DNA from 2 places in the Ochrobactrum sp. EDr1-4 genome. Region 1 is predicted to be linked to the other one. Evidence: predicted binding sites of a transcription regulator. Region 1 holds the regulator's gene; the other holds the start of a gene.
The links. The regulator LexA, encoded in region 1, represses DNA repair genes until DNA is damaged. The targets are predictions, from matches to a motif close to TGTTCNNNNTGTGTTCNG.
Positions count from the first base shown of each region.

Region 1 (10,074 bases):
GGAAGTCACCATGTTCAGCAAGCTGATCAATCGGATAGCCACGATAGAGCAGCACACCTTCATCACCATCGATATAGGTGATCTTGGATTCGCAAGAAGCAGTCGAGGTGAAACCTGGATCGTAGGTGAAGGCATTCGCATTCTTGTAAAGTGGACCGATGTCAACGACGTCCGGCCCGACAGTGCCTTGTCGTACAGGCAGGTCGAACGTTTTGCCGTCGAGGGTAAAGCTAGCTGTCTTATCTGACATCGTGTTTCCTTTCGTGTCCACTTTTGCTGCCCATGGCAGCTGAAATTTTAATCGTCTCTATAACTTGTCTTCTCAACTTCTACAGGTTTCGCACTTTCGCACGAAACCGATTTTTCAACGCATTATCCAAACGATTTCGACCGCCAAACTATCCCAATGATTTCGCGATGCAATGCGTATTTTGGTCTAATTAAGCCAGTTTTGTCACGTCAGCGTGAATGCTAACAGTTCAAACGATTTGATCTTTTACACGTGCAAGCGACTCTTCGCGACCAAGCACGAACAGAACATCGAATACACCCGGAGATGTCGCACGGCCAGTGAGCGCTGCGCGCAATGGTTGCGCAACCTTCCCAAGTTTGAGGCCAATAGTTTCTGCGTGTGCCCGAACCGCTGCATCGAGCGCTTCAACAGTCCATTCGCCGACTGATTCTAGATGCGGTAGGACACCTTTAAGAATTTCACGACCTTCATCATTGAGCAGGGATGCCGCTTTTTCGTCAAATGCAAGAGGACGCTTGGCGAAAATAAACTTCGCGCCATCTGCGAGCTCGACCAGTGTCTTCGCACGATCTTTCAGACCCGGCATGGCTGTCAGAAGCTGTGCACGTCCCTTTTCGTCAAGCGACGCTTCCAGTTCTTTGCCACCTTCGATTTCAGGCAGTACAGCGATCAATGCGTCAAACAGAGCCTTATCATCGCTGGCGCGCATATAAACGCCGTTGATGGCTTCCAGCTTCTGGAAGTCAAAACGCGCAGCACCCTTATTGATGTCGGTCACGTCGAACCATTCAATCATCTGCTCGGTCGACATGATTTCATCGTCGCCGTGGCTCCAGCCAAGGCGAACGAGATAGTTACGCAGTGCTTCCGGCAGGTAGCCCATCGCGCGATAAGCATCGACGCCAAGTGCACCATGACGCTTCGAAAGCTTGGCGCCATCCGCACCATGAATGAGCGGAATGTGCGACATCTGCGGGACTTCCCAGCCCATACCGTCATAAATCACGGTCTGGCGGGCAGCATTTGTCAGGTGGTCATCACCGCGGATGATGTGCGTAACGCCCATATCGTGATCGTCAACGACAACCGCGTGCATATAGGTTGGGTTGCCATCGGAACGAAGAATGATGAAATCATCGAGATCCTTGTTTGGGAAGCGGACATCGCCCTGCACCGCGTCGCGAACGACGGTTTCACCATCGCGAGGGGCTTTAATTCGGATAACTGGCTTTACGCCTGCAGGTGCTTCCGATGGATCACGATCGCGCCAGCGGCCATCATAGCGTGGTGGACGGCCTTCAGCGCGTGCTTTTTCGCGCATGTCTTCAAGTTCTTCGGGTGTTGCGTAACAATAGTAAGCTTTGCCGGTCGCAACGAGTTCTTCTGCTACTTCGCGGTGACGCGGTGCGCGCTTGAACTGTGAAATTGGTTCACCGTCCCAATCCAGACCAAGCCAGGTCAGGCCATCAAGAATGGCGGCGGTGGCTGCTTCGGAAGAACGCTCACGATCTGTATCTTCGATGCGTAGCAGCATCTTGCCGCCCGTATGCTTCGCATAGAGCCAGTTGAAAAGAGCCGTGCGGGCTCCGCCAATATGCAGATAACCCGTGGGCGAAGGGGCAAAACGGGTGACGACCGGTTTCGACATAACAGCTCCACTGTGTCAGAGCCTCGTTGAATTGCGGCAGGAAGCCGAGCGCGAGGCAGAATTTTGAATATGTAGTGCCCGTTTTCTCACAGTCCACGGGCGATAAGGACTCTCATTGCGAGAACCCTCTCGATTTTGATTGTGGTTCATGTAGCATAGGCAGCACGGTGTGCAAGCGTTTCCCAATTCTTTCGCACCGTTGGGACGTGCTTCTTTAGATGAAGCGCGGGCACTTTTGCAGTCAGGCGGGGGCATGACGGGCATAAGGGAAAGACAAGAGGTCAGCGAGCGGGCATTTGTCAAAGACATGCCTGAAGGTCTTGCGCGTGCCTTGCTTCCCGAACCGTGGTTACCAAACGAACGAGCTGACATTTATCCCGTCGCTTTACCGGGAAGGAAACTGACACCTTTCGAGCGTGTGCGGGAACTGCCGAGTAGTTCACGTCAGCTTTTCATTGCAGCGCTCAGTCGTGAAATAGGGCGCGGAATATTTTTTCTTCTTTTTCCCGTTTTTATGGGTTTGGGAGCTGTCGTCTATTTCACGCTCTCTTATGAGCCTGAATGGTTGCCCATTTTGTCTGTTATTGTGGCTGTTTGTTTAATACGGTTTTTATTCCGAAAATATTTCCTCGTATCACAAGCAGTAACACTCGTGTTGGCGGTATTATTGGGGATAGTTGCGGGAAAGTTCGAGACTGAACGACGAAGTACGCAATTGTTAGGTTCTGAGGTCGCAACGCGTATCACTGGCAGAGTTGTCGGCTTAGAATATCGCGATAACGGCAGTTGGCGTGTGACGCTCGAATTGCTTGAAACGCAAAGACCCAAACTTCGCTATTCGCCGCAACGCATCCGGATTACCGCGCGTGATATACCAGCCAAAACGGAAATTGGCAGCGGCTTGACTGGTTTCGCTCGCTTGCGTGTACCTTCTGGCCCTGTTCGACCAGGAAACTACGACTTTGCCTTTCATGCTTATTTCGGAGGGATAGGAGCGAATGGCTTCTTTTTGGGAACACCGAAAGTCGCTGATGTGCCAGCGCCAAGTGAGATATTTGCTAAAATTTCGGGCGCTATCGCCCAATTACGGGTGCATGTTTCTGAACGTATTGCGGAAGTGCTTTCAGGCGAGGATGGGAGTGTTGCTGCCGCGCTGATCGCCGGAGAACGAGCGGGGATAAGTGAAGAAACAAATGAGGATCTGCGCAAAGCGGGTCTCGCGCATATCTTGTCCATTTCCGGTTTACATATGGTGTTGGCTGCGGGTGTCGTGATGATGTCATTGCGATCAATATTCGCACTCGCGCCAGCGTTTAGTGCCAGATATCCGGTCAAAAAAATCGCTGCATTTCTCTCGCTTCTAAGCTGCACGTTCTATCTGGCAATGTCAGGTGCTGACGTCGCTGCACAACGAAGCTATGTGATGATTGTTGTGATGCTCTGCGCGTTGTTGGCGGACCGTGCGGCGATCAGTATGCGCAATTTGGCGATTGCCTCAGTGGCAATGATTGCAATCTCCCCGCATGAAATTCTGGGGCCAAGCTTTCAAATGTCGTTTTCAGCCACCGCAGGCCTGATTGCAGCATTTGCTTGGTGGAGCGATAGGAAATCTCGTAAACAAACAGCGATTGAAGATCGTCGCGCCAAGCCGCGCGGGATCGTTTCAAAAATGCTTATACCAGCTGTCGCGACGGGAGCGACGTCTATTGTTGCCGGTGTGGCCAGCGGAATTTTTGCAGCCTATCATTTCAATAATACGGCTCCGTTTGGACTCGTTGGCAACGTATTGGCGCTACCCGTTATCTCTATATTGGTTATGCCATTCGCAGTGTTGAGCCTGTTATTGATGCCGCTGCATCTCGATTGGCTACCATTGCAGATTATGGGCTTTGGCGTTTTACTGGTGAGACATATTGCAAGTTTTGTCGCCAGCTTTTCGCCAGATGGTAATCCGGGTGTTATGCCAGCAAGCACGCTTATTCTCTGGACACTGGCGCTTGTTATAGCGGTTGTGTTTACAACAAGGATGCGATGGTTGGCGTTACCGTTCGTAGTGATCGGACTTGCCATATTTATAAGAACACCGCTGCCAGATGTTCTTGTGAGTGAAGATGCGAAATTTGTGGCTGTTCGGCTGCCCGATGGAAATTTTGCGGTCAACCGTAGCAGGCCTCCAAAATTTACTGCGCAAAACTGGCAGACGGCCTATCTGATTAAAGAGTTTATTCCGCCGCAGGTGGTAAAAAAACAGAGCCCAATATCAGCTGAGGAAGCCTTTGTTTGCGAAGAAGGCTTGTGCACGATCCCGCTGCGGGACGGTAGAATGCTGTCTTATACCGCAGATGAAGGAATGAAAGAGGTTGCCTGCAACATTGGTGATGTCGTCATTCTTGCTATAGCCGGAAAGGAACTGAGCTGTGAGCGTTCCAATGTTTTGATGGTTGACCGACAGGAACTAGCCTTAAAAGGCACCTTGGAGCTCAGGCTGGGGTATAAGCTGCTACGTGTAAGCGCTTCTGCGATCAACTATGACGAAAACGGTATTACGCAAGAGAATAAAATTTACCGCTTCGCCCGAACCAAGACGACTAATTTAGCCGGCTACACTGATCAATTGACCTTTTCGGTCGATGCGCCAACGCGCCCGTGGCATTTGCATCGTCTCTATTCGCGAGCGGCGAGGGGGCTTCCTGATCGCGAATATCAAAAGAGAGCAGGCATTGAGAAAAGCAAAGCTTACGACGCGACACAAAACCTTACAGAATTCTCAGAGCCGCTTTAATTCATCGCACTGCTTAAGAGGAATCACAGTGAGCTGCACGTTTCCTCAAAATGCAGTCATTTAATAGCGCCGGATGAGACCGATTAGCTTACCCTGCACCCGCACACGATCTGGACCGAAAATGCGTGTTTCATAAGCGGGGTTAGCTGCTTCCAGAGCAATAGACGCACCTTTGCGACGGAAGCGCTTCAATGTTGCTTCCTCATCATCGACGAGTGCGACAACGATTTCTCCCGGATTGGCTGTCTCGCCGCGCTTAATGATGACGGTGTCGCCATCAAAAATTCCGGCCTCAATCATCGAGTCGCCTTTGACTTCCAGCGCATAATGCTCGCCAGCGCCCAGCATTTCGAGTGGCAGGCTGATAGAATGTGTTTGATTTTGAATTGCTGAGATTGGCACACCTGCTGCAATTCGCCCCATCATCGGTATGGAAACAGTCGCGGGAGCGTCATCATTTGCCGTAACAGGGGCAGGACGTACCGGCGGTGGTGGAGCTTTGCCGAGGCTTCCTTCGATGACACTTGGGGCGAACTTCTTTTGCGCGTTCAAGCCCGGAGCAATTGAATCTGGCAGGCGAAGAACTTCCAGCGCACGAGCGCGGTTGGGAAGCCGTCTGATAAAACCACGCTCTTCCAACGCCGTAATAAGGCGATGAATGCCCGATTTTGAAGCCAAATCGAGAGCCTCTTTCATCTCGTCAAACGACGGAGGGATGCCCGTCTCTTTAAGACGTTCATGAATGAACAGCAGAAGCTCGTGCTGTTTACGGGTCAACATGCGCTATACCCTCCGGACCAGAATCAAATAAAAACAAAACCAGAACGAACCCTATATGTTCCAGTCTTGTTCCGCAATGGTTTTAAAATGATTAATGGTCGAGAGAAGGGGCTGAGTTCTTTACAGCATCAAGATTGTGCAGGCATCGCCAGCGTCTGCTGCCGGGGCATGCTCATCCCGGATTAGCAATGCTTGAGAGCGAGCCAGTGCCGAAAGCATCGACGAATCCTGAACGGGGAAAGGTGTTGCAATCAGTGTGCCGTCAGATGCCTGACTAACGGTCGAGCGTACATAGTCGCGCCGGTGATCATTGGCTTTCATCGCCTCACCGAGCTTGGCTGGGCGTATATCTGCGTTCAGCTGCGTGCCGGAAAGTTTGGCGACAAGTGGGCGCAGATAAACAAGGCTGCATACAAGGCTGGAAACCGGATTTCCCGGAAGCCCGATAACATGCACTGTTTTGTCAGAAACTGTTTTGCGCCCATACATCAGCGGTTTACCGGGGCGCATTGCGATTTTCCAGAAATCGAGATCAACACCACAATTCTTTAAAGCGCCGTGAACGTAATCGCGATCTCCAACGGATGCGCCACCAATCGTCACCAGAATGTCGATGCCATCTGCAAAAGCTTCGCTGATTGCTGTTTCTATTTTGGCCGGATCATCAATGATGATGCCCATATCTTTCGGCTCACCACCTGCACGACGAACGATTTCCGCAATGCCGACACTGTTAGAGGCGACGATCTGGTCAGGGCCGGGGATTATTCCGGGCCGAACAAGTTCATCGCCGGTAGCGAGTATTGCGATACGCGGCTGACGAAACACTGAAATTTTTGCATTGCCGCTCGCTGCTGCAAGCGAAAGCGCTGGCGCATCAAGAGAACGACCGATTGGTAGCACCACGTCGCCGGGCGCAAAATCGAGGCCAGCGCGACGGATATGGCGGCCTACGTCTAATCCCTCACGAATCTTGAGCTTTTCACCTGATCGTTCAGTATCTTCCTGAATAACAATACTATCAGCACCAGTGGGCATGGGTGCGCCGGTAAAAATGCGTACGGCTTCGCCTCGTTTGAGCGCGCCTTCAAAGCGTTTGCCGGCAGCTGATTCGCCGATGACAATGAACTCAAGGGGATAGTTGATGCGTTCGGGCGCGATTATCGCATAGCCATCCATCGCCGAGCAATCAAAGGGAGGCTGTTGTAGTTTAGCCTGAACGTTTTCTGCAACGACCCGTCCGCCCGCCTCAAAAAGCGAGATTGTCTCTGTTCCATGCGGTTGAGCACTACTCAGAATGCGTGCAAGGGCTTCATCGACCGGTAACAGCGACATGGGGTTTCCTCTTGTCTGGATAATCAGGCTTTCCAGTCGCCCGACTTGCCGCCGCTTTTTGCCGAAACGCGAATATCGGTAATTTCCATATGGCGATCCACAGCTTTGGCCATGTCATAGATTGTCAGGCAGGTGACCGAAACGGCAGTCAGTGCTTCCATTTCAACGCCGGTACGACCTTTTAGTTTTGCGGTCGCAGACACGCGCAAGCCGGGCAGGGTTTGGTCGGGTTCGATCTCGACGGACACTTTGGTGAGCATCAGCGGATGACAGAGCGGAATAAGATCAGCGGTCTTTTTCGCCGCCATAATGCCAGCAAACCGTGCTGTGCCAATGACATCGCCTTTGGCTGCATTGCCGTCCAGAATGAGCGCCAGCGTTTCTGGCTTCATTCTGACAGCACCTTCGGCAGTCGCCACGCGGTCTGTCTCTGCCTTGTCGCCAACATCGACCATATGGGCGGCACCAGTCTGGTCGATATGGGTGAGCTTTGCCGTCATTATTTATGCCTTGCCAGTCAGAAGTTCGCGGGTGGCGCTGGCCACATCATCTTTGCGCATCAAGCTTTCGCCAATCAGGAATGTGCCAATATTCGACTTTTCGAGGCGCAGACAGTCATCATGGCTGAAGATGCCACTTTCGCCGACGAGGAGACGGTCCGAAGGTACCATTTTTGCAAGACGCTCTGAAACGGCGAGGTCGAGTTCGAAGGTACGCAGATTGCGGTTATTGACACCAACAAGACGCGATGAAAGTTTCAACGCGCGTTCGGTTTCTTCTTCGTCATGCACTTCAATCAGCGCATCCATGCCAAGCTCAAAGGCGGTTTCTTCAAGCGCTTTGGCGACATTGTCATCCACGCTTGCCAGAATGATCAGAATGCAATCCGCACCCCAACTGCGCGCTTCATAGACCTGATAAGTGTCGAACAGGAAATCCTTGCGCAGCGCAGGCAGTGAGCAAGCGTTGCGTGCGGCGGTAAGAAACTCCGGTGCGCCTTGAAACGAAGGTGTATCTGTCAGAACTGAAAGACAGGCCGCACCACCATCTTCATAGGCTTTTGCCAATGCGGGTGGATCAAAATCCGGACGGATAAGACCTTTTGACGGGCTTGCCTTCTTGATCTCGGCAATAAGAGCAAACTTGTTGGCAGCGCGCTTTGCTTCGAGTGCTTTGAGAAAACCACGCGTTGCTGGTTGATCCTTGGCCCGTGCCTTTACTTCATCAAGTGGAAGGCACGCCTTTGCAGCAGCGATTTCTTCGCGCTTATAGGCTTCAATTTTCCGCAGAATGTCGGTGGACATAATGTGATCCTCTCCGTCAGAGCGGCTTGTCGTTTGATACAGCGATAACTTTTTGCAGAACGGCCAGCGCCGCACCGCTATCGATTGATTGCGCGGCGAGTGCGATGCCGTCTTTAATGTCTTTTGCTTTACCGGAAATCACCAGAGCTGCACCGGAATTCAGCAGTACAATGTCACGATAGGCATTCTGTGCGCCTTCAAGCACTGCAAGCAGTGCCTTGGCGTTAACTTCCGCATCGCCACCTTTGAGTTCAGACATATCGACGCGACGAAGCCCGACATCTTCCGGCTGAAGCTCAAATGTGCGGATCGTACCGTTTTCAAGCGCTGCAATTTTTGTGGTGCCAGCGGTGGTCATTTCGTCAAGGCCATCGCCATAGACGACCCAAGCGGTTTCTGAACCCAGAGCTTGGAGGACTTCCGCCAGTGGCTCTACCCATTCGGCAGAGAATACGCCAACGAGTTGGCGCTTTACGCTAGCCGGATTTGAAAGCGGGCCGAGAAGATTAAAAATTGTGCGGGTGCCAAGTTCGACACGCGAGGGCCCCACATGCCGCATTGCAGAATGATGCATCGGCGCGAACATGAACCCGAGACCAGCTTCATTAATGCTGCGCCCAATAGTATTTGCATCGGCCTCGATGTTGACGCCCAGCGCTGCCAAAGCGTCGGCAGCACCTGATTTTGATGAAAGTGCGCGATTGCCGTGTTTTGCAACTGGCACGCCTGCGCCCGCAACGACGATGGCAGAGCAGGTCGAAACATTGTAGGAGCCGGACTGATCGCCACCGGTGCCAACAATATCGACCGCATCTTCTGATCCTGAAACAGGCAGCATGCGGGAACGCATGGAAGCAACAGCGCCGGCAATCTCCGGCACTGTTTCACCACGAACACGCAAGGCCATCAGGAAGCCACCGATCTGCGAAGGAGTGGCCTGACCGGACATCATAATGTTGAAGGCTGCTTTAGAATCCTCGAACGACAGTGGTGTGCCGGTGGCAGCCTTGGCGATATAGGGTTTTAAGTCAGCCATTCTCTTATGTCCGCCGCTTATCAGAATGCCAGTGCGTTGTTGATGGCAGTCTGGTTGATCTTGACCGGATACTGCTTCTGCAACTCACCAACCAGCTGTTCGAGAACATCGTCGGTCAGCGTGCTTGCAAGATAGGTCTGCTGGTCTTCCGGAATGGCTTCTGGGCCAGCAGCGGTCGGCTCGGTCACTTCAATCACTTTGAAGAGAAGCTGTCCGTCATTGGAAACAGCGCCCGCGGTGCCTGTGTGGTTAAGCGGGCCGCGGAATACCTGTGCGGTTGCGGCAGAGCCGAAATCCGCATCATTGGTATTGCGTGTGATGCCGCGCTTGGTCTGCTTTTCGACGCCTGCACTTGCTGCGATGGCGTCGAGTGTTTCACCGCCATCAAGACGTTTTTTCAATTCCGCCATGCGATCATTGAGACGCTTAACTGCTTCTTCGCCCTTCCATGCCGCTGTAACCTTTTCCTTGACTTCATCAAGTGTGCGGTCACGCGCTGGTGTGGTTCCATCAACCTGATACCAGAGATAACCAGAGTTTCCGAGCGTCAGCGCATCATTGTCAAAACCCTGATCGGCCTGAAATACAGCAGCAAGAAGCGCTTCCGAGTTTGGCAACTCAAGAGCTTTACCAGCCAGATCATTTCCTTCGTCGTCAACAGCTTCAATCGTCACAGCCTTGAGGCTTAGAGCCTTGGCAACATCTGTCATGCTGCCACCTTCGGAGCGCTGCTGTTCGTATGAGTCGTGAATGCCGCCGATGCTGCTGATTGCGATATTGGTCGCTACAGTGTCGCGAATTTCTTTTTCGACTTCCGAAAGTTCTTTGACGCTTGCTGGATTAACCGTCGTAACGCGAAGAATAACAGGGCCGAATGCACCCTTTACAACATCACTGACGCCACCTTCGTTAAGTGCAAATGCTGCATCCGCAATG
Region 1 covers NZ_JBLZOF010000003.1:218,418-228,491, reverse strand. The annotation lists gene gltA (citrate synthase) at 1-250, opposite strand, end outside; gene gltX (glutamate--tRNA ligase) at 480-1,901, opposite strand; gene ACOZHT_RS12090 (ComEC/Rec2 family competence protein) at 2,155-4,683, shown strand; gene lexA (transcriptional repressor LexA) at 4,744-5,463, opposite strand; gene glp (gephyrin-like molybdotransferase Glp) at 5,584-6,798, opposite strand; gene moaC (cyclic pyranopterin monophosphate synthase MoaC) at 6,822-7,298, opposite strand; gene trpC (indole-3-glycerol phosphate synthase TrpC) at 7,302-8,102, opposite strand; gene trpD (anthranilate phosphoribosyltransferase) at 8,119-9,138, opposite strand; gene ACOZHT_RS12060 (peptidyl-prolyl cis-trans isomerase) at 9,159-10,074, opposite strand, start outside.

Region 2 (4,553 bases), 550 kb from region 1:
CGGAAGCTAAATAATTTTCTGGAGTTGTTATGGCGCGGATACTCATCGCTATTTCTAGTAACTTTGGTGCAAATCTTGTGCTTGCACGGCTTCTTTCTCCGGTTCTTGAAGAACTGGGCGCGAGTGTCAGAATTCGGCGCGTGGAACTTCAAGCTCCAAGCGCCGAGTTGTCAGAACTAGAATATGCTTCGGCGATTGATCTTGAGTGGGCGGACGGGTTTGTATTCTCTTCGCCCTCTCACACCGGATTAATGTCATCGGCGATGAAGGCGTTTATCGATGCCAATCACGAGGCTGCAGTAAACGGTAAATATCTCAACAAGACATTTACTGGTATGGCGACTTCAGGCTTTGCCCATGCAGGGCAAGAGCGCGTTGTTGATGATTTGAATGCAGTCGCTGCAGCATGGGGGTGCTTGGTCGTTACGCCAAGCACGGCAAATCCCGACTTAAACAGGCTGAATGGCAATCCATTTGGTCTAAGTTTTGTGCTTCAACATGGAAAAATTGCCGATGTTGACGTCGTCACGCAGGTTCTGAAAATTCACTTCAAACGCTTTGTAGCAGTAACGGAGGCTCTCACTTCTTTGAAAGAGTGAGTCCTTCCAACAAACTCTTAGAGCGTATCCCAAAAGTTTTTCATATTTTTCAGGATACGCTCTAAGTTTTTCTTGGAAATTGCTCTAATCCTCATCCACCACGCGCAGGCGCATTTGGGTGGGTGCGTTATCCGACTGTCGCGTCGGACGCTGAGGCTCTTCAGCAGGTGCCGGGCCAAATTCCAGCGCTTCGATCTTTGCACCGCGCTTCGTCACTTTGTTTGAAGACACCAGAATATCGTCAATGTCTTTGTTGGCTTGTAGGAAATGGGTTTGCAGCTTGCGCACGCGTTCATCAAGGCGACCCACATCTTCCATTAAACGCACCACTTCGCCCTGAATGACATGGGCTTGCTCGCGCATACGCGCGTCTTTGAGGATTGATTGAATAACCTGAATTGAAAGCATCAGCAGCGAGGGTGAAACGATCACGATCCGCGCGCGGTGAGCGCGATGTATCAGCGCTTCAAAATGCTCGTGAATATCCGCAAAGATCGATTCAGAAGGCACGAACAAGAAGGCCGTGTCCTGTGTTTCGCCCGTGATCAGATATTTGTCGGAGACGTCTTTGATATGTACTTCCATATCGCGTCGAAACTGCGCAATGGCGGCCTTACGTGCCTCAGGCTGTTCGGTTGCACGCATGGAATTCCATGCTTCGAGCGGAAATTTTGCGTCAATCACCAATGATGGTGAGTTGTTAGGCATCCTCACGAGGCAGTCGGGGCGTGTTCCATTGGACAGTGTTGCCTGAAACTCGTAAGCGCCTTGCGGCAAGCCATCGGCAATGATCGCTTCCATGCGTGACTGGCCGAATGCGCCGCGCGTCTGCTTGTTGGCGAGGATTGCCTGCAACTGCACGACCTGACCGGCAAGCGACTGGATATTGTTTTGTGCTGTGTCGATGACCGCTAGACGCTCCTGCAACTTTGCAAGATTTTCATGGGTGGAGCGTGTCTGCTCGGTCATGGTCTGGCCGATGCGATGGGTCATGCCGTCGAGACGTTCGCGGATTGATTGATTAAGCTCTGCTTGTCGTGAGCCGAAGACTTCGGCCATGGTCTGCATCCGCCCCTGCATTTCGGATTGGGCTTTCAGAATCTCCGCCATGCGATATTCCGCATCGCGCGCACGGTCTTCGGCCTGTGCTTCCGCAACGGCACGAAGTCGGGCAGATCGGGCCGCCGCAATGAGAAAGATTGCAAGGCAAACAACCAGCACGACTATGCCCGCAAGGAGTATATCTCCAAGCGTGAAAGAGGTTGCGCCAAGCTGCAAAAGTGGTTCGTTCAAGAGATTCTGGTTTTCCATAGGTGAAGCTTAGCTGATTCGTGTTGCCTTGATGAGATCAAAACAAGAACATTTTGCAAGTTATAATTGACGATTCTCGCGCAAGCGATTACGTGAAACGCATGTCTATTAAACCGCTTATCATTCTTCCGGATCCTCTTCTGCGTGAACTGTCCAAGCCAGTTGAACGCTTTGACGATCAATTGCGCAAATTTGCCGGCGACATGTTTGATACCATGTATGACGCGCCGGGCATTGGTCTCGCTGCCATTCAGGTGGGCGAACCTCTGCGGATGCTGGTGATTGATCTCGCTAAGGAAGACGCTCCGAAAGAGCCGCACGTCTTCATCAATCCGGAGATTGTAGTCTCATCGGACGAGCGCAGCGTCTATGAAGAAGGCTGCCTTTCCATCCCGGATTATTATGCTGAGGTTGAGCGACCTGCGACGATCAAGGTCAATTACTTCGATGCGGATGGCAAGGAAAAGTCGATGGAAGCCGATGGGCTGATGGCGACCTGCTTGCAGCATGAAATCGATCATCTGAATGGCGTGCTGTTTATCGATCATATCTCCAAACTTAAGCGCGATATGGTGATCAAGAAGTTCAAAAAGCTCGCAAGCCAGCGCGCGCCAAGTAAGGCTTTGTGATGCGGATCGTCTTTATGGGGACGCCGGATTTCTCCGTGCCAATCCTCACAGCTATCATCGGTCAGGGCTATGAAGTGGTCGCGGTCTATTCGCAGCCACCGCGTCCGGCTGGCCGTCGCGGACTGGAACTGACCAAGTCGCCGGTGCACGAAAAGGCCGAAGAATTTGGCATTCCGGTTTTCACGCCGAAAAGTCTCAAAGGCACCGAAGAGCAGGACGTCTTTGCGAGCCTTGAAGCCGATGTCGCAATTGTCGTGGCTTATGGCCTGCTGCTGCCACAGGCTATTCTCGATGCGCCGCGTTTGGGTTGTTACAATGGCCATGCCTCGCTTCTGCCGCGCTGGCGTGGAGCGGCGCCTATTCAGCGTGCGATCATGTCCGGTGATACTGAAACCGGCATGATGATTATGAAAATGGATGTGGGGCTTGATACTGGTCCCGTTGCCATGGTCGAGAAAGTTGCGATCACGCCGGATATGTCGGCAGGTGAATTGCATGATCGTTTGAGCTTGATCGGTGCTGATCTGATGGTGCGCGCATTGGGCGCGCTTGAGCGTGAGAGTCTAACGCTTCAGCCGCAGGCCGACGATGGTGTAACTTATGCCGCCAAGATCGACAAGGCCGAGGCGCGTATCGACTGGTCGAAGCCTGCGAAGGATGTTCACAACACAATCCGCGGCATCTCTCCGTTTCCGGGTGCGTGGTGCGAGATGGAAATCAACGGTGCAGTCGAACGCGTCAAACTCCAGCGCTCCACATTGGGCGAAGGTAGTGGAACGCCAGGAACCGTGCTTGATGATCGTCTGACGATTGCTTGTGGTGATGGCGCTGTGCGTCTTGTGACATTGCAACGGTCTGGCGGTAAGCCTTTGCCTGCACAAGAGTTTCTGCGTGGTGCAAACGTGACGAAGGTGCTTTGAGCGGTGCCTCGTTATAAGATCACGGTCGAATATGACGGCACGCCCTATGTCGGCTGGCAGCGGCAGGAAAACGGCTATGCTGTGCAGAACGCCATTGAAAAGGCGTTTAAGAAGTTTTGCGGTGAAGATCTGACACTAGGTGCAGCGGGGCGTACAGATACGGGTGTTCATGCTTGCGCTCAGGTTATTCATGTTGATCTTGCCAAGGATTGGGGTGCGGCCAAGGTTCGCGATGCGTTGAACGCGCATCTGGTGATGGCCAACGAGCGCATCAGTATTTTGAATGTCGAAAAGACAACGGATGCTTTTGATGCGCGGTTTTCGGCGCGTGGCCGACATTATCTTTATCGCATTCATAATCGCCGTTCGCCCTTAGCGATAGATTATCAGCGCGTGTGGTGGGTGCAGAAGCGCCTTGACCACGAAGCCATGCATGAAGCTGCAAAGCGCTTGCTCGGCGAACATGATTTTACGACATTTCGCGCGACGCAATGTCAGGCAAAAAGCCCGATCAAGACGCTCGACCGGCTCGATATTACGCGTACGGGCGATTATGTCGAAATGCGGGTTTCGGCGCGTTCATTCTTGCATAATCAGGTGCGTTCCTTTGCAGGCAGCCTGATGGAAGTGGGCGTTGGCCGCTGGACGGCTGATGATTTGCAGGCCGCTTTGGAAGCGAAAGACCGCAAGGCTTGCGGTCAGGTTGCGCCACCTTATGGTCTGTATCTGGTTGGCGTCGACTACCCGTTTCCGTTTTAGAGCACGTTTCGATCTGATTGAATGAGATCCGCGCTCTAATTCTTTGTTTAGACGCGCATCTTGTCCGAAAACCGTTTCACACTTTTCGGGATGCGCTTTAAAAACTCTCCGCGCCAATTCCGATGCCAAACAGCTGTTGCAGGAACACTGTGATAAACAGTGAGCCGAAAAACACACAGGCATAAAATGGTGCGACATAGGCGTGCGGGCGTTGCAGTACGATGAATGTCAGTCGGTAGCTCAAGATAATTGAGATGCCGAAAAGTACAAAAGCGAACAGCGTCGCAAAATCCAGCGCTCCCGGAAAGAACAGTTGAATGAGGGTTATTGGCGCG
Region 2 covers NZ_JBLZOF010000003.1:767,381-771,933, reverse strand. The annotation lists gene yfdV (transporter YfdV) at 1-10, shown strand, start outside; gene ACOZHT_RS14770 (flavodoxin family protein) at 30-599, shown strand; gene ACOZHT_RS14765 (DNA recombination protein RmuC) at 684-1,910, opposite strand; gene def (peptide deformylase) at 2,012-2,539, shown strand; gene fmt (methionyl-tRNA formyltransferase) at 2,539-3,459, shown strand; gene truA (tRNA pseudouridine(38-40) synthase TruA) at 3,463-4,218, shown strand; gene ACOZHT_RS14745 (hypothetical protein) at 4,316-4,553, opposite strand, start outside.
Region 2: a site for LexA is predicted at 1,944-1,961, ahead of def (peptide deformylase). Genes of this name have one in related genera too.